DNA from 3 places in the Tepidamorphus gemmatus genome. Region 1 is predicted to be linked to each of the others. Evidence: riboswitches for the same ligand, from Rfam matches in the RefSeq annotation. Region 1 holds a riboswitch; each other region holds the start of a gene.
What was found. Region 1 has a riboswitch for cobalamin ahead of EDC22_RS15455 (ABC transporter substrate-binding protein). Riboswitches for the same ligand answer to the same signal wherever they lie in the genome.

Region 1 (5,856 bases):
CATCATCGGTGCTCTCGACCGGTCGCTCACATTGACCAGCAGCCACAAGATCGCGTCCGTCAACATGAGCCTGGGCGGAGGCGCCTATACCAAGGCTTGCAACAACGACAATGCCTCGCTGAGTGCAATCACCAGGCTGATCCGCCAGCTTGCCGGCAAGGGCGTTGCGGTCGTCATCGCCTCGGGCAACAACGGCTCCAGCAGCTTCATCGCGGCACCAGGCTGCATTTCGGATGCCGTCACGGTCGGCAGCACAACGAAATCGGATCAGATCTCGTCGTTCTCCAATCACAACAGGCTCGTCGACCTGATGGCCCCCGGGAGCGACATCACCTCGGCCGTTCTCGGCAGCAGGTACGGGTCGGCGAGCGGGACCTCGATGGCAACACCCCATGTCGCCGGTGCCTGGGTTCTGATGAAGAAGATCCGGCCCAACGCGACGGTCGCCGACATCCAGAAGGCATTCCAATGCACGGGCAAGCGTGTCGCGCGGGCCGGGATCGCCAAACGGCGCATCGACGTGGAGGCGGCCGCCAACGCTCTCGTCAACGGGTGCTGACGCGGCCCTCGATCTTGGTCCCGGGCCGCACGCCCCGGCATCTACCCTCCTCCTGCGTCTGCCGGGAAATCCGTCGCGCCCACTCGACGCCCATAGGCCCCTGTCGCGACACACTCGGGGAATAGCCACATCGCAATGGCGTATGTATACGTAGTCCGCGGTGGCCGGACGACGCTGGTCGCAATATCGCAGAGGGAGGTGGAGTTGAAGCTGCTGGACGGCAGGACGGCGGTGATTTCCGGCGCGGCAAGCCCGCGCGGGATAGGATTGGCGACGGCGCGGCTGTTTGCCCGCCACGGCGCGCGGGTGGCGATCCTCGACCTCGACGAGACGGCTGCGCGTGCGGCGGCGGCGGGGATCGGCGAGGCGCATCTGGGCATTGGCTGCGACGTCACCGACCAGGCTGCCTGCGACCGTGCCGCGGGCGCGGTGCTGGCGGCGTTCGGCAAGATCGACATCCTCATCAACAATGCCGGCATAACCCAGCCCCTCAAGTTCGGCGAGATCGGCCCGGACGACTGGCAGCGGGTGATCGACGTGAACCTCAAGGGCATCTTCTGCCTGAGCCGGTCGATCGTGCCGCACATGCGCAAGCGGCGGTCGGGGGCGATCGCCTGCATGTCGTCGGTGTCGGCGCAGCGCGGCGGCGGCGTCTTCGGCGGACCGCACTATACGGCAGCGAAGGCGGGCGTGCTGGGGCTGGCCAAGGCCATGGCGCGCGAACTGGGGCCTGACGGGATTCGCGTCAACTGCGTCACGCCGGGTCTGATCGACACTGACATCACCCAGGGCAAGCTCTCCGACGAGATGAAGCAGAAGATCATTGAAGGAATCCCGCTGGGACGGCTCGGATCGGCCGAGGACGTGGCGGGCATCTACCTGTTCCTCGCCTCCGACCTGTCGGCCTATGTCACCGGAGCGGTGATCGACGTCAATGGCGGCATGCTGATCCACTGAGGGCGCGATGGCCAACAGATCCAATGTCAGCCTCGCCGATCGGGCCTACAATATCCGCCGCAACGCGCTGCGCATGGGGCAGGTCCAGGGGCAGGGCTACATTGCCCAGGCGCTCGGCATCGCCGATGTGCTGGCGGTCTCCTACTTCCATGCGCTGACCTATCGTCCGGACGATCCGGAATGGGAGGGACGCGACCGTTTCCTGCTGTCGATCGGCCACTACGCCATCGCGCTCTACGCGGCGCTGGTCGAGGCGGGGATCCTGCCGGAGGACGAGATCGACACCTACGGCACCGACGACAGCCGTCTGCCGATGTCGGGCATGGCCGCCTACACCCCCGGCATGGAAATCACCGGGGGATCGCTCGGTCACGGACTGCCGATCGCGATCGGCATGGCGCTCGGCCTGCGGCGCAAGGCGTCCGGCGCATTCGTCTACAATCTCCTGTCCGATGGCGAACTCGGCGAGGGGTCGACCTGGGAGGCGGCGATGGCGGCGAGCCGGTTCGGCCTGTCCAACCTCATCGCAATCGTCGATGTCAACGACATGCAGGCGGACGGGCCGGCCACGAAGGTCTCGGGCTTCGAGCCGCTCGAGGACAAGTGGCGGGCATTCGGCTGGCAGTGCTGGCGTGTCAACGGCAACGACATCGACGCGCTGGTCGCGGCCTTCGATGCAGCACGGGGCAGCAGGGCGGCGCAGCCGCGCGTGGTGATCTGCGACACCAGGATGGCAAAGGGCGTGCCATTCCTGGAAGCGCGTGAGCGCAACCATTTCCTCAGGGTCGAGCCTGAGGAATGGGAGCTGGCGCTGCAGGCGCTGGACGCGGGGAGGGGGGCATGACACGGCTGTCCAAGTACACGCCCCGCCCGAAGACCGGGAACGGACCGCGGGCGACGACCTCGGCGATGATCGCCTCGCTGGCGCCGGAGGGGCATCCGGCAAGGCCGGCGCCATTCGGCCATGCGCTGGCGGAGCTTGCCCACAGCCGTGCCGATATCGTCGGGCTGACGGCTGATCTCGGCAATTATACCGATCTGCACGTGTTCGCTGTTGCGCATCCGGACCGCTTCTACCAGATGGGCATGGCCGAGCAGGTGCTGATGGGGGCGGCGGCCGGCTTGGCGCGCGAGGGCTTCACGCCGTTCGCCACCACCTATGCGGTGTTCGCCTCCCGGCGCGCCTACGACTTCATCTGCATGGCGATCGCGGAGGAAAGTCTGAACGTCAAGATCGTCTGTGCGCTGCCGGGTCTGACCACCGGATATGGCCCCAGCCATCAGGCGACCGAGGACATAGCGATCTTCCGGGGAATGCCGAACCTGACGATCATCGACCCGTGCGATGCCACCGAGATCGAGCAGGCTGTGCCGGCGATCGCCGACCATCCGGGGCCGGTCTACATGCGTCTTTTGCGCGGCAACGTGCCGGTGGTGCTGGAGGAGTACGGCTACCGGTTCGAGCTCGGCAAGGCGAAGCTCTTGCGCGACGGCGCCGATGTGCTGTTCGTGTCGTCGGGTTTCATGACGATGCGGGTGCTGGAGGCGGCGAAGATGCTAGCGGCCGACGGCATCGGCGCCGCCGTCCTGCACGTCTCCACCATCAAGCCGCTGGACGAGGCGGCGATCCTTGGCGAGGCGGGCAAGCCTGGCCGGCTGGTGGTGGTGGCCGAGAACCATTCCATCGTCGGTGGCCTCGGCGAGGCGATCGCAGGCCTCTTGCTGCGCGCCGGGGTACGGCCGGCCGCCTTCCGACAGATCGCGCTGCCCGACGAATTCCTCGACGCCGGGGCGCTGCCGACGCTGCATGAGCGCTACGGCCTGTCGTCGGAGGCGGTGGCGCGATCAGTGAAGGGCTGGTTATAGGGTGCGTCTCATCGCGCGCAGGAGCACGCCGATCGACTGTTGACGCCAACGGATTGTCTGGGGCAAGCTCTTCCCGTCACGGTCTTCCGAGTCGTCAGATCGGGAGCTAAGAGGGAATCCGGTGCGTGTTTCCGTGTCGTCGGAGCGCAAGACCGGAGCTGCCCCCGCAACTGTGAGCGGATAGCCGTTCGTCGGAATGCCACTGGGTGAAATCCCGGGAAGGCGGCGAACACGCGATGACCCGCGAGCCAGGAGACCTGCCGTGGCCATGCGTAACGTCCCCGGGCGGGGTGCCCCGCGGGTCGTGTGGCTGCGGCATTCATGTGCATGGCCGTAGGCCAGGCGTCCTTCCGGCACTCGCCCTGACAATCGAGCGGGGTTGCCGATGATCGAACGTAGCTCAGCCTTTCCACACGATCGGATGCGCTGCTCGGACGGCCCGTGACATCCGGATCGGTTACGTTATAGCATAACATTCCTGCTCCTGCTGCTGCCCGCGTGTGCAGCGGTGCCGCCTCACATCATCCGGAGAATGTCATGAAGAGAGCTCGTATGGCTCTGGCTGCCGTCGCGATGTCGGCGATCATGTCGCCCTTCGCCCTGTGGGCCGAGGATCGGACCCTGACCGTCGTCGCACCATGGGAGATCAAGGGCTTCGACCCTTCTGTGACCGGCTATGCGTTCACCCGCATGGAGGTCGCGGAGACACTGATCGAGATCGGTGACGATGGTCTGCCGATCCCAGCGCTCGCGGCGTCGTGGATCGTGAGCGAGGACGGCCGGACCTGGCGGTTCGATCTGCGCCCGAACGTGACCTATCACGACGGGTCCAGGATGACGGCCGCCGATGTCGTGCATTCCCTGGAGATCGCCCGCGGCAAGCCGGGCGTTCTCGACAAGGTGCCGATCGAGTCGATCGAGGCAGTCGGCGATGCCGCTGTGCTCATCCGGCTGTCGTCACCATTCTCGCCGCTGCTCGCCTTCCTGGCGCATACCTCGGCCCAGATCCTGGCACCGGCCTCCTACGCGGCCGACGGGTCCGTGACGCAGATTGTCGCCACGGGTCCCTACAGGATCGTGAGCGTGGAGCCGCCGCAGCGATTCACCATGGAGCGGTTCGACGGGTACTGGGGCGAGAAGCCTGAGATCGCGCGCACGATGTTCCTTGCGGCCGGTCGCGGCGAAACCCGGACACTGCTCGCCGAAAGCGGCGATGCACAGATCGTCTTCAATCTCGACCCGGCGAGCCTGCAGCGGCTGGCTGGCAACGACCGGCTCGAGGTTCGGGCGGTGCCGCTCCCGCGGGTGATCACGATGAAGGTGAACGCGGCCTATCCTCCGCTCGCCGATGCGCAGGTGCCCCGGGCGCTCAGCCTCGCCATGGATCGTCAAGGCATCGCTTCGGCGCTGCTGCGTCAGCCCGATGTCGCCGCCTCGCAGCTGTTTCCGCCCGGAATGGCCGCCTGGCACAATCCGGACCTTGCACCGCTGACGCATGACCCGGAACGGGCCAGGAAAATCCTCGCCGGCCTCGGCTGGATGCCGGGCGCTGACGGTATCCTCGAGAAGGACGGCGTCAGGCTGGCCTTCACGATCAGGACCTACCCGGACCGGCCCGAATTGCCACTTGTGGCAACGGCGCTCGAGGACCAGTTCCGCGAGATTGGCGTCGATGCGACGATCGCCGTAGGCAATTCCGGTGACATCCCCGCTGGCCACCAGGACGGGACGCTGGAAGCGGCGCTGATCGCCCGCAACTTCTCGCTCGTTCCCGATCCGCTCGGCACGCTGATGCAGGATTTCGGCGCGGAGGGCGGCGACTGGGGCGCCATGAACTGGAAGAGCGACGCGCTGATCGCAGCAATTGATACTGTCCTGACGACGGGCGACGCAGAGCTGGCGGAGGAGCAGCGGCGCGTCATCGCACGCATCCTCCAGGACGAACTGCCCGTCATCCCGGTCGTCTGGTACGTGCAGACGGCTGCAGTGTCCAAGGATGTCGAGAACTTCTCGATCGATCCCTTCGAGCGCAGCTACCGCCTCTCGCGAATGAGGTGGGCAAGGTGATCCGGCTGGTTTCTTACCGGGTCCTGCAGGCCGGTCTCGTTGCGGTCATGGTCGGGGCACTGACGTTCATCATGGTCCGGAGCCTGCCCGGAGACATGGCCTTCCGCATCGCGGCCGGCCGGTACGGTTACGATCTCGTCGACGGTGCGGCGGCCGAACAGGTCCGCCGCGAGCTCGGCCTCGACCGGCCGGCGATTGCCGCCTTCGCAGACTGGCTCTGGAGCATGGCGCGCTTCGATCTCGGGGTGTCGCTCGTCTCGGGCGTTCCCGTCGTCGTCGAGATCCGACACCAGCTCGGCCATTCGGTCGAGCTGGCGGTGGTCGCGATCCTCCTGTCGATGGTGTTGGGGCCGCCGATCGGCGTTCTGGCTGCGATACGGCCAGGCGGACTGTTCGACCGGCTCGTA
Region 2 (5,856 bases), on a different contig from region 1:
ATGCGTGCACTGCAACCCCTCCCCGCGCGCGGGCTGGCTGACCCGGACGATGACGTCCACTAGGTGGATGGGAAAGGTTCAGCGATGCAGCTGAACCCTTTTGCCTGGAGCCTGTCATGCTTCGTCTGCTGTTCCGCCGTCGCGGCGCCTATGTCTGGCGCCCGGCGCTCGATCTCCGCGACGGCCGCATCGCGGCCGCGCTGATGACCTTCGCGCCCAACTGAGGCGGGTCGACCACCCCGCGTTCGGGTCCGTCCGTCTGGCCATCGCAGCCCGCCGCCGCTAGAAAGCGCGGGCAATGTTCAGGCTTGCCCATCTCTCCGACCCCCACGTCCCGCCCGACGGACCGCCGCGCCGACGCGACCTGTTGTCGCAGCGAGCGATCGGCTGGGTGAACTGGCAGCGCAACCGCCGCCGCGTTCATGTCCGCCATGTCCTCGATGCGGTTACCGGCGACATCCACACCCATGCGCCGGATCATATCGCGGTAACCGGCGATCTTGCCATCGTCTCGACGCCGGCCGAATGGCGCGCCTGCCGGGCATGGCTCGATCACATCGGGCCACCGGACAAGGTCTCGCTGGTGCCCGGCAATCACGACACCTATGTGCGCCGCGCCGTGACGGGTACGGAACTCGCCTGGCGCGAATACATGGCCGGCGACCCGGACACCCTGGCGCATGGCGGATTTCCCTATCTCAGGCGGCGCGGTCCGCTGGCCTTGGTCGGGTGCTCCTCGGCGATTGTCACTGCGCCGTTCCTGGCGACGGGGAAGGTCGGCCGCGACCAGCTCGCGCGGCTCGAAATGCTTCTCGCCCGCCTCGGCCGCGAGGGTTGGTTCCGAGTCGTTATGATCCATCATCCGCCGACGCGCGAGCCCGGCGACCGCTTTCGCCGGCTTCTCGACGCGCGCGAGGTCGCAGCGGCACTGGAGCGCGCCGGCGCCGAGTTGATCCTGCACGGTCACGAGCACCGCGCCACGCTGCGCTGGCTGCCCGGCCCGGTCGCGCCGATACCGGTGGTCGGCGTACCCTCGGCTTCGGCGCTGGAGCACAGCGGCCGGCCGGCTGCCCAGTACAACCTGTTCGACATTTCCGGGATGGCCGGCGCCTGGTCGTGCCGGATGATCGTGCGCGGCTTTGACGGGGGCGTCCTCCACACACTGTGCGAGCAGGAGCTCCGTACCGGCCGGGACGAGGTCGCGCCGTGCGCTGCAGCTCCTAGGGCAGGCTGAACGTCACGCCGACGACGAACAGTCCGACGGCGCCGATCAACACCCCGAGTACGAAGGCGGTGATCAGGCTTCCCCAGCCGAAGCGCCGCACGGTCCGCTCAACCGTCATCGCCTTGTCCTCCGCCTGTCGGGCGGCGAGCGACACGATCGCCTTGCCTTCCGAGTCGCTTTCCAGCGCCCGTTCGCGCTCGATCAGCCGGTGCGCGACATAATCGGTGACGCGGTTCGCCATCTCGTCGATGCTGGTCGTCTCGAGGATGACCTGCCGTCCGTGCCGGGTGTCCTTCAGGAAACGGTAGGTGCGCTTGTCACGCGCCATCACCACATGGGCCAGCACGTCGATCCACAACCGCGGCGGGGTACCCGGAATCAGAGCGCATTCGAGCAGGTCGGTTCCTTCCGGAATCTCGTCGAAGACGTCCGAAAGCGCATCCTGCAGCAGTTCGAGGCGGGCGATCTCCGCCTCGCGCAGATCGACGATGACGTCCGAGCGCTCGGCCTCGGTTTGACGGGCACGCCGCAGCGCCGCGCGCAGGCGGCTCGTCTCCGCCTGCTTGATCGGCGCCTCGATGATCGTCTCTTCCGACATTGGCAGCTCCGTCTCCGGAAGATTCGGCCCATTAACGACCAGTTTACCATGATCGCTCGCAGAAATCAGGCTTCTATCCCGGTCGACGCGGATCGCCTCTCCCTGATGACCCTGCCTGCGCCCGCTGCTATAAGGGCGCCCGTCATGGATCAGCTTCCCGAAAGTGCCCGCCGTGTCGCCGCCGCCGCCGCGGCCGCCGGTCTTGCGGTGAACGTTGTCGAGATGCCGGACTCGACCCGCACCGCCGAGGAGGCGGCCCGGGCCTGCGGCTGCGAGGTGGCGCAGATTGTCAAGTCGCTCGTGTTCGTCGGAGCGGCGAGCGGCCAACCCTACCTGCTGCTGGTCTCCGGCGCCAACCGGGTCGACGAGATGGCGGTCGCGGCGGAACTCGGCGAGCCGCTGGTCCGTCCCGACGGCCGCCGCGTGCGCGAGATCACCGGCTATGCGATTGGCGGCATTCCGCCGATCGGCCATCCCGAACCGATGCGCACGTTGATCGACGCGAGGCTCCTGACATACGAGGTCGTCTGGGCGGCGGCAGGCACGCCGCGCTGCGTGTTCGCGGTCGATCCGGCCGCGCTCGCCCGCGCCGCCTCGGCCACGACCTACGCCTTCTGATCCGCCTTCCAGGCGACCAGCAGCAGCACCGCCACGACCGTCGGCGTCAGGATGTCGGTATAGAGGATCGGTCCGGCATTGCCAGCCGCCAGATTGCCCGTCTCCGCGATCTGCCGCAAATGGCCGATCGCGGCCCCGCCGAGGAACGACGCCACCACGATCCATGTGGCGGTGCGGAATCCCAGTCGTCCCCAGAAGGCGCCGACCACGCCGGCCAGCCCGATGCCGAGATTGGCGACCCCGACCTCGAACTGGAACGGACTCGTCTGCCAGCCGATCGCCGCGGCCGCTTCGGCAGGAAAGAAGACATGGCCCATGAACGCCCACAGGCTCATCAAGCCGATGACGAAGAAGAAGATCCACCGGAGCAGCCGGTCCGCGACCAGCCGCGCGCCGAGCGGACGCGGGGCCCGCGCGATATCGGCGGCCGCGGCGACGAGCGCCAAGACCCAGGCAAGAATGGGAACGAAGGAAACCATGCCGTCACCTCGCGCGAATCATCGACCGACGACGAGAGTGACATTCCTCGAGGAGACGATGAACCCTGCCCGATCGGCGGGCCCGGGCGCCGGCACCAGGCGCGCCGTTCCGGCCGGAACGACGCGCGGAGCCGGGATCGGGGCGCAACACCGCTCCCGCCACGCCTTGCCCATCGCGGCTCGCAGAGGCGGTCGAGGACGCGGCGGCCAGGCCGGGCCGGCGGCAAGACGTCCGGCCGGCCCGGAGCCTCAGACCGTCCGGTCGGCCAGGCTCATCCGCGACATCGCGTAACCGGCGATCGCCGCAGGAACGATCCACATCAGCGCGTGGATGACGAGCGACGTCGCGGCGAAATGTGCGGCGAGTTCGGCCGGCACGGCGCTCGTCATGCCGTCGGCCTGCGGCGCGCCGACCACATGCGGCAGCACGATCAGCACGAGCCCGCCTATCACCCAGGGAGCGCTGCGGCCGAAATAGATCGCGCCGATCCCGATGGCTGTGGCGAAGGCCGTGAACGCCCACCAGAGCTGCCGCGCGTAAAGATCGGCCGCCGCAACCCCCGGCAGCTCCGGCGCGAGCCCGAGCGCGGGGGCGAGGCCGGTGGCGAAGAAGCCTGCGATGGCGAACGGGATCACCGAGCTGACGTCGATCCGGGCGCCCCTGGCGTACATCACTGCCAGCAGCATCCAGGCATAGCCCACCGCGACAGCGATGGTGGCGACATAGGTGAGGATGGTCCGCATCCCGTCGCCGTGCTCGCCAAGCGCGTGGTCGCCGTGCGCGTGCGCGAGGATTGTCAGGCCCGTGGTGGCGACCTCCTCGAATTCCTCGGCATGGAGGATCATCGGAACCGTCGTGACCGACTGGATCGCGGCCACGATCAGTCCGCCGGCGATGCCTCCCACGAGGCCCGCGGCCAGAATCCGCTTCAGCATGGCGCGATCAGTGGCAGGGGAAGGAGAGTGCGTGGCGCGCATCGTGCGCCGCGTCGTGCAGCGCCTGCGGATGCGCGAAGCCGGTCACGAAGACGACGGCCGCACCCATCAGGAATACCACAGAGGCCACCGTCAGCCGCGAAGAGACCGCTGCCGGTTGCGAAAGGGAAGTCGTTGTCTCAGTCATCTCGTCATCCGATCTGCCGCTCCACCGGCGGCCTTGGAGTTGCCCCATGGACCGGCAGGTCTCCTGGCTCGCGCCTGCCTACCGCCGCCCTCCCCCTTCCCGGCTTGCGCCAGTGGGTTCGCTGGAGGGGCGGCTCGGCGCCTACAGTTGCGGGGACAGCCGCGGCTTTCGGAACGAGATCCGGCACCGCGTTCCCTCTTCGCCCTTTCGGGACCGATCCGGAGGCGAGACTACCGGATGGTCCCGGACCCGTCGAGTGCGATTGCGACATGGCGGCGGCCGTCCGATCCGCCACTGCCTCGCCGGTGGGCGACGTGATATCGATCCGGCAATGACGCTGTCGACAAACCTCTACGTCCTGTTCGCCGCCCTCGCGATCGAGGCCGCCGCCGGCTATCCGCGGCCGCTCTACGCCGTGCTCCGTCATCCAGTGGTGTGGATCGGCACGCTGATCGATTGGCTCGAGGCGATGCTCAACCGGCCGGACATGACCGTCGAGACTCGCCGCTTCAACGGTGTCGTGACGCTGATCGCACTCCTCATCGCCGCTGTCGTGCCGGCGCTGCTGGTGCAGATGGTTCTGCTGGCACTGCTGCCGTCGCTGCTCGCGCTCATCCTGACTGCCGCGATCGCCTCGAGCCTGATCGCCCAGCGCAGCCTCTGGAACCATGTCGAGGCGGTGGCCGAAGGACTGGAGACCGGCGGCCTCGACGCCGGCCGCGCGGCCGTCGCGCACATCGTCGGCCGGGATCCGGCGGCACTCGACGAGTCCGGCGTCTGCCGCGCGGCGATCGAAAGCCTCGCCGAGAACTTCTCCGACGCGGTTGTCGCGCCGGCTTTGTGGTGCGCGCTGCTCGGCCTGCCGGGGATCGCCGCCTACAAGGCCGTCAACACCGCCGATTCGATGATCGGTCACCGCACCGAGCGCTACCGCGACTTCGGCCGCGCCGCTGCCCGCCTCGACGATCTGGTCAACCTGCCGGCTTCGCGGCTGGCGGCCGGCTGGATCGTCCTCGCCGCACTGATCCGCGAGGCGGATGCGGCCGCGGCGCTGCGGGCGGTCAAGCGGGATGCCCGCCGTCACCGCTCGCCGAATGCCGGTTGGCCGGAGGCGGCGATGGCCGGCGCGCTCGGCATCCGGATCGCCGGACCACGCGTCTATGGCGGCATCCGTGTCGAGGACAGCTGGATGGGCGACGGACGCGCCGACCTGACGGCCGCGGACATCCGCCGGGCGCTCGACCTCTACCGCACCGCCTGCATTGCACAGGGCATCTTCGTACTGGCGCTTGCAGCCCTCATCGGGCTAGCGACATGAGCCGGCCGATGTCGATATGCCTTTCCAGATGGGCGGCAAGTCCGTCGAGCGCGGCCTCCACGCCGGCCTCGTAGTCAGCGCCGGACGCTGTGCCGCCGAGCCGCGCAAGCCAGGCGGCGCGCTGCCGGTCATCGGCGAAGAAGCCGTGCACATAGGTGCCGGCGACCAAACCGTCCGCCGAGACTGCCCCATCCGTCCGTCCGTCGGCGAGGCGCACCAGCGGGCGCCCGGTGCCCGGCCCTGTCGTCACCCCCATGTGCATCTCGTAGCCGACAAGCGGCAGCCCGTCGGCGATTGTCACGCCGGCCACCTCCACCAGATGCTTGTCGCCGGCGAGCACCGTCTCGACATCGAGCAGCCCGAGCCCGTCCACCCGGCCTGCCGGCCCCTCGATGCCGGCGGGGTCGGCGATCGACCGGCCAAGCATCTGGTAGCCGCCGCACAGCCCGAGCACCCGCCCGCCGCGCCGCACATGCGCCGCAATGTCGATGTCCC
Region 3 (5,856 bases), on a different contig from region 1:
CCTTGAGCCGGCCGAAACTCTCCAGCACCGCCGGCATCAGTCCGCGCTTGATCTCCTGCCATTCGCGCGCCTTCGCCGTGCCGATCACCTTGCCGTGCAGCACGATCTGCGCGCCGGTCTCGCTCTGCGGCTTGAGCAGCACCGGGTTCATGTCCACCGAGGCCCGCAACCCCGCCGCGCGGGCCTGCAACGCCTGCGCCCGGCCGATCTCGCCGCCCTCGGCGGTGACGGCAGCATTGTTCGACATGTTCTGCGGCTTGAACGGCGCGACTGCGATCCCCCGACGCCTGAGCACCCGGCACAGCCCCGCCACGATCAGCGACTTGCCGACATTCGAGCCGGTCCCCTGAAACATGATTGCGCGGGCTGTCATGGCGCAGCCGGCCGCGCCAGGGCTTCGGCGCGGCGTCCTCCAATCCCGCTCGCAGCCACAATCGGCCCCTCATCGCGGCAGCCGCACCAGCGGCTGTTCGCGATCGGGAGGATTGGATCGGCGATGTCGAAGCGCCCCGGTCCCGGCACGCGCTCGGCTCGACCGGAATGACGGCACGGCAGATGGCCAGACATCGCGCTCAGAACTCGATGCCCTCCTGCGCCTTAACGCCCGCGGCGAAATGATGCTTGACGAGCGTCATCTCGGTGACGAGATCGGCCGCCTCGATCAGCTCCGGTTTCGCGTTGCGGCCGGTGACGACGACGTGCAGGTCGGGACGGCGGGCGGCGAGCGCGCCGACCACCTCGTCGATCGGCAGGTAGTCGTAGCGCAACGCGATGTTGAGCTCGTCGAGGACAAGCAGCGCGACCGAGCGGTCGTCCATCAGCTCCAGCGCCTTCGTCCAGGCGCGGCGGGCGGCGGCGATGTCGCGGTCGCGGTCCTGCGTCTCCCAGGTGAAGCCCTCGCCCATCGAATGCCATTCGACGAGCGCGCCGAAGCTCTCGAGCGCGCCACGCTCGCCGGTCGACCAAGCGCCCTTGATGAACTGCACCACGCCGACCTTGCGCCCCCGCCCGACCATCCGGAGCGCCAGCCCGAAGGCAGCGGTGGACTTGCCCTTGCCGGCGCCGGTATGGACCATCAGCAGGCCCTTCTCGATCGTCTTGGACGCCACTTCGGCGTCCTGAACCGCCTTCCGCTTCTCCATCTTGGCGCGATGCCGCGCCGCCGCATCCGGTCCGCTCATCGCGCCACCTTCACAGGCATCGGCAGACCGGCCAGCATGAACACCACCGAGTGGGCCACCTCCGCAATGCGCTGGTTCATCCGGCCGTGCGCGTCGCGAAACTGCCGGGCGAGCGCATTGTCGGGCACGATGCCGAGCCCCAGTTCATTCGAGACGATGGCGACTGGCGCCGACGATTCGCTGAGCGCCCGGGCCAGGTCGTCGACGGCGGTGACGACGTCATAGTCGGCCAGCATCAGATTGGACAGCCACAGCGTCAGGCAGTCCACCAGGACGGGCGCACCCGCCGGCGCCGACCGCAGCGCCCCGACGATGTCGACGGGCGCCTCCAGCGTGTACCAGCCCTCGCCACGCCGGGCGCGATGCTCGGCAATCCGCTGGCGCATCTCGTCGTCGTGGATCTCGGCGGTCGCAATGAAGGTCCAGGGCGGCGGCAATGCGGTCACCAGGCTTTCCGCGTAGCGGCTCTTCCCCGACCTGGCTCCGCCCAGCACGAAAGTCACCGTCATTGTCACGCCCTCCGGGAATCCCCTGCCGGGCCCGTCCGCGATTGACTCGCCCCGGACGAACCAATAGTCAATCCGTGACGGTCCTTCGCCCCGGCGCAAGCGGGACGAAGGTGAAAAGGGAACGCGGTGCCGGGCCGGACATGTCGGACCAGGCCCCATGCCGCGGCTGCCCCCGCAACTGTAGGCGGTGAGCCACCCGTCGGATGCCACTGGGTCCGCGCCCGGGAAGGTGACGGAAGGCGATCTGAACCGCGAGCCAGGAGACCTGCCGTCGCAACGGACTGACCGCAAGCCGGGCGGGGTGCGCCGGCGCTGCGGAAACCGGCGATCCCGTCGGCGACCGTCCCGGCGATGTCGCACGCGGGCGGGACCACGCACCCCGACAGGCGCAATCCTGCGCCGTGACTTGGGGAACAAGCGGTGGCCGGCGACTCGCGCCCGACGCTCTATGTCTGCACAACCTGCCGGCGGGCGGGCGATCCGCCGTCGGCCGAAGATGTGCCGCGTGCCGGCCAGCTGCTGTTCGAGGCGACCGGTGCCGCGGCGCGGGCGCTCGGCGCCGATGCCCCGGCGATCGTCCCGGTCGTCTGCTTCGCCAACTGCGAGCGCGGCTGTTCGGCGGCGATCTCCCAGCCCGGCAAGTGGGCCTACATGGTTGGCGATCTCGGCCCGGAACACGCCGACGACCTGATCGACTACGCCATCGCCTATGCGCGATCGGAGACAGGAGCCGTCCTGCGCTCCGGCCGTCCCGAGTCGCTGCGGCATGCGATCATCGGGCGCTTTCCGCTGCATCTCGCCGCTCCGCAACCACCGCTGAAGGACGCCGCCGAATGACCGCAACCGCCCGTCCGGCCGCCGGCAAGATTCCCGCAACCGTCATCACCGGCTTTCTCGGCGCCGGCAAGACGACCCTGGTGCGACACGTGCTCCAGAACGCGAACGGCCGCCGCATCGCGATCATCGTCAACGAGTTCGGCTCGCTCGGCATCGACGGAGAGCTGCTGAGGAGCTGCGGGATCGCCGACTGCTCTGAGGAGGACATCGTCGAACTCGCGAATGGTTGCATCTGCTGCACGGTGGCCGACGAGTTCCTGCCCACGATGCAGGCACTGCTCGACCGGCCGCAGCCACCCGAGCATGTGCTGATCGAGACCTCGGGTCTCGCCCTGCCGAAGCCGCTCATCAAGGCATTCGACTGGCCAACCATCCGCTCGCGCATGACGGTCGACGGTGTCATAACCGTCGTCGATGGCCCGGCGGTCGCGGCCGGACGCTTCGCCGACGATCCCGAGAAGGTCGCTCGCCAGCGCGCCGAAGACCCATCGCTCGATCATGACAATCCGCTGGCCGAAGTCTTCGAGGACCAGCTGATGGCAGCTGACCTCGTGCTGCTCAACAAGGCCGACCTGCTGCACGAGGGTGAGCTCGACATGCTGCGCCGCGCCATCGCCGAATCCCTGCCGCGCGCCGTGAAGGTCGTGGCGACCCGTGAGGGCCGCATCGATCCGGCCGTACTGCTGGGGATCGGCGCGGCCGCCGAGGATGATCTCGACGCCCGCCCGTCGCATCACGATGGCGAGGATGGCCACGAGCACGACGACTTCGACACGTTCGTCGTCGAGATCGGCGAGATCGACCAGCCGGAGCGGCTGGTGGCCCGTCTGAAGACGGCCGCCGAGACCCACGATATCCTGCGCATCAAGGGTTTCGTCGCGGTCGCCGGCAAGCCGTTGCGGCTCGCGGTACAGGGTGTCGGCAACCGGTTCCATCACACCTTCGACCGGCCCTGGGCGCCCGGCGAGGCGCGCACCGGGCGCCTGGTGGTGATCGCAGAGACCGGCTTCGACAGGGCGGCCATCGAGGCGGCAATCCGGGGGTAGGCATGCACATCCTGGTCCGGGAGACACGATCGCTCGACGATGTCGAGACGGCGGTCGATCTCGGCCAGTCGCCTGCGCCGCTGGTGTTCCTGTCCTTCTCTGATTCCGATCTCGGCAGCGCCGCCACGGCCTGGCAGGCGGCCGGCGATCTGCCGCAGCTCAGACTGGCCAACATCGGCCGGCTGCGGCATCCGATGTCGGTCGATCTCTATGTCGAGCAGGTCGTCGCCGCCGCGCGCTGCGTGGCGGTGCGGCTGCTCGGCGGCCTCGATTACTGGCGCTATGGCTGCGAGGAGATCGCCCGGACCTGCCGGGACAGGGGCATCCCGGTGGTGTTCATGCCCGGCGACGGCCGCGAGGATGCACGGCTCCGGGACCTTTCGACCGTCGATCCGGCCATCCGCAGCCGCCTCGACACGCTGCTGGCGGAGGGTGGCCCGGCCAACATGCGCGCGGCCCTGCGGCTGCTCAGCCATCTTGCCGGTCTCGGTGACGACGATGGCGTCCGGGCACAACCGGTCGCCCTGCATGGGGAGTACGTACCCCGAACCCTGTCGCCGCGTGCCGGCAAGGACGCTACCCGCCCGCTTGCCGTGATCGTCTTCTACCGTGCCTGGCTGCTTGCCGGCGATCTGGCGCCGGTCGACGCGCTCGCGGCCGAGCTGGACCGGCGCGGGCTCGACGTGCGCGCGCTCCATGTCACGAGCCTGAAGGGTCCTGAAACGGCACGCTGGGTAGCCGACACGCTGCGCGACTTGCGGCCGGCGGTCGTCCTCAACGCCACCGGCTTCTCCGCCCGCCTCGACGACGGGCCCTCGCCGCTCGAAGCCGCCGGTGCGCCAGTCCTGCAGGTCGTGCTCGCCACCTCGTCACGCGAGGCCTGGGAGGCTTCGCCGCGCGGTCTCGGCCAGGCCGATCTCGCCATGCAGGTGGTGTTGCCGGAACTCGACGGCCGGCTGCTTGCCACCGCGGTCTCCTTCAAGGCCGACGAGATCGAAGTGCCCGGCCTGGAATACGCCCGTACGGTGCACCGTCCCGATCCGGCTGGCATCGCCCTTGCCGCCGCCCGCGCGGCGGGCTGGGCGCGGCTCGCCGCGACGCCGCGCCGCGACCGCCGGCTGGCGCTGATCCTCTCCGACTATCCCGGCGCGGCCGGTCAGGCGGCCCATGCCGTCGGCCTCGACGCCATCGAGAGCGCCGCCGAGATCGTGCGCCTGCTGGGCAAGGAGGGCTACGACACCGGCCCCGTTGCGCCGACCGGCCGCGAGATCGTCGCCGCCCTCTGCGATGCCGAGCCGGCACCGTTCCTGTCGCTCGACGCCTATCGCCGCCTGTTCGATACGCTGCCGGAGGCGACACGGACGCAGATTCTCGCAGCGTGGGGCGAACCTCGGGAGGACCCCGCCGTCGTTCCTGCTCCCGTCCGTGAGGCGTCATCCTGGCCGGAGCGTGAGTCGAGAACCGGGATCGGGGATGTGCTGACCGGTGCAGCCACCCAGATCCCGGATCAGCCTGCGGCTGCCCGAGATGAGGCGGCAGTGGCGGGCAAGCTGGGAGCCGGCCGGGTGTTCGCCCACCGCGTCGTCCGGTGCGGCAACATCATCCTCGCCATCCAGCCCGATCGCGGCAACGCCCTCGACCGCAAGGCCGACTACCACGACCCCGACCTGCCGCCGCGCCATGTGTTTGTCGCCTTCTATCTCTGGCTGCGCGAGGTCGCCGGTATCGACGCGATGATCCATCTCGGCACCCATGGCACGCTCGAATGGCTGCCGGGCAAGGCGGTGGCGTTGTCGAAATCCTGCGCGACGGCGGCGCTGATCGGCGGGCTGCCGGTCATTTATCCCTTCATCGTCAACAATCCCGGCGAAGCCGCCGCCGCCAAGCGCCGCCTCGGCGCGGTGACCATCGGCCATCTCACGCCACCGCTGAAGGCTGCCGGCAGCCATGGCGCAGCCGCCGAGCTGGAGCGGCTGATCGACGAATACGCCGCCGCCGACGGCCTCGACCGCCGCCGCACGCAGATCCTCCGGCGAACGATCCTCGACCGCGCCGAGGATGCCGGGCTTCTTGCCGAAAGTGGCGCCTCGGCAGCGACGAGTGATGACGACCGCCTCGCCCGGCTCGATGCCTATCTGTGCGACGTGAAGGATCTGCAGATCCGCGACGGACTGCACGTGTTCGGCCGTGCGCCGGACAGACACTGCCGCGCCGCCCTGCATCAGGCGCTGACGGCCGCGTCGCCCGGCATTGCGCACGCTGAGCTGGCAGGCCGTCTCGACG

Region 2: it holds a riboswitch for cobalamin, as region 1 does, so the genes downstream of both, EDC22_RS02205 (CbtB domain-containing protein) here and EDC22_RS15455 (ABC transporter substrate-binding protein) in region 1, are expected to answer to the same signal.
Region 3: it holds a riboswitch for cobalamin, as region 1 does, so the genes downstream of both, EDC22_RS02180 (DUF1636 family protein) here and EDC22_RS15455 (ABC transporter substrate-binding protein) in region 1, are expected to answer to the same signal.

Annotation. Positions count from the first base shown of each region.
Region 1 is NZ_SMAK01000011.1:97,764-103,619, forward strand. Features, by position in the region: gene EDC22_RS15435 (S8 family peptidase) at 1-559, shown strand, start outside; gene EDC22_RS15440 (SDR family NAD(P)-dependent oxidoreductase) at 764-1,516, shown strand; gene EDC22_RS15445 (transketolase) at 1,524-2,360, shown strand; gene EDC22_RS15450 (transketolase family protein) at 2,357-3,382, shown strand; cobalamin riboswitch at 3,445-3,661, shown strand; gene EDC22_RS15455 (ABC transporter substrate-binding protein) at 3,920-5,449, shown strand; gene EDC22_RS15460 (ABC transporter permease) at 5,446-5,856, shown strand, end outside.
Region 2 is NZ_SMAK01000001.1:472,750-478,605, reverse strand. Features, by position in the region: gene EDC22_RS02230 (metallophosphoesterase family protein) at 299-1,234, shown strand; gene EDC22_RS02225 (hypothetical protein) at 1,221-1,823, opposite strand; gene EDC22_RS02220 (YbaK/EbsC family protein) at 1,968-2,441, shown strand; gene EDC22_RS02215 (DUF6790 family protein) at 2,429-2,920, opposite strand; gene EDC22_RS02210 (CbtA family protein) at 3,170-3,856, opposite strand; gene EDC22_RS02205 (CbtB domain-containing protein) at 3,864-4,043, opposite strand; cobalamin riboswitch at 4,080-4,276, opposite strand; gene cbiB (adenosylcobinamide-phosphate synthase CbiB) at 4,375-5,361, shown strand; gene EDC22_RS02195 (cobyric acid synthase) at 5,342-5,856, opposite strand, start outside.
Region 3 is NZ_SMAK01000001.1:466,318-472,173, reverse strand. Features, by position in the region: gene EDC22_RS02195 (cobyric acid synthase) at 1-373, opposite strand, end outside; gene cobO (cob(I)yrinic acid a,c-diamide adenosyltransferase) at 573-1,181, opposite strand; gene cobU (bifunctional adenosylcobinamide kinase/adenosylcobinamide-phosphate guanylyltransferase) at 1,178-1,690, opposite strand; cobalamin riboswitch at 1,752-1,977, shown strand; gene EDC22_RS02180 (DUF1636 family protein) at 2,111-2,527, shown strand; gene cobW (cobalamin biosynthesis protein CobW) at 2,524-3,573, shown strand; gene cobN (cobaltochelatase subunit CobN) at 3,576-5,856, shown strand, end outside.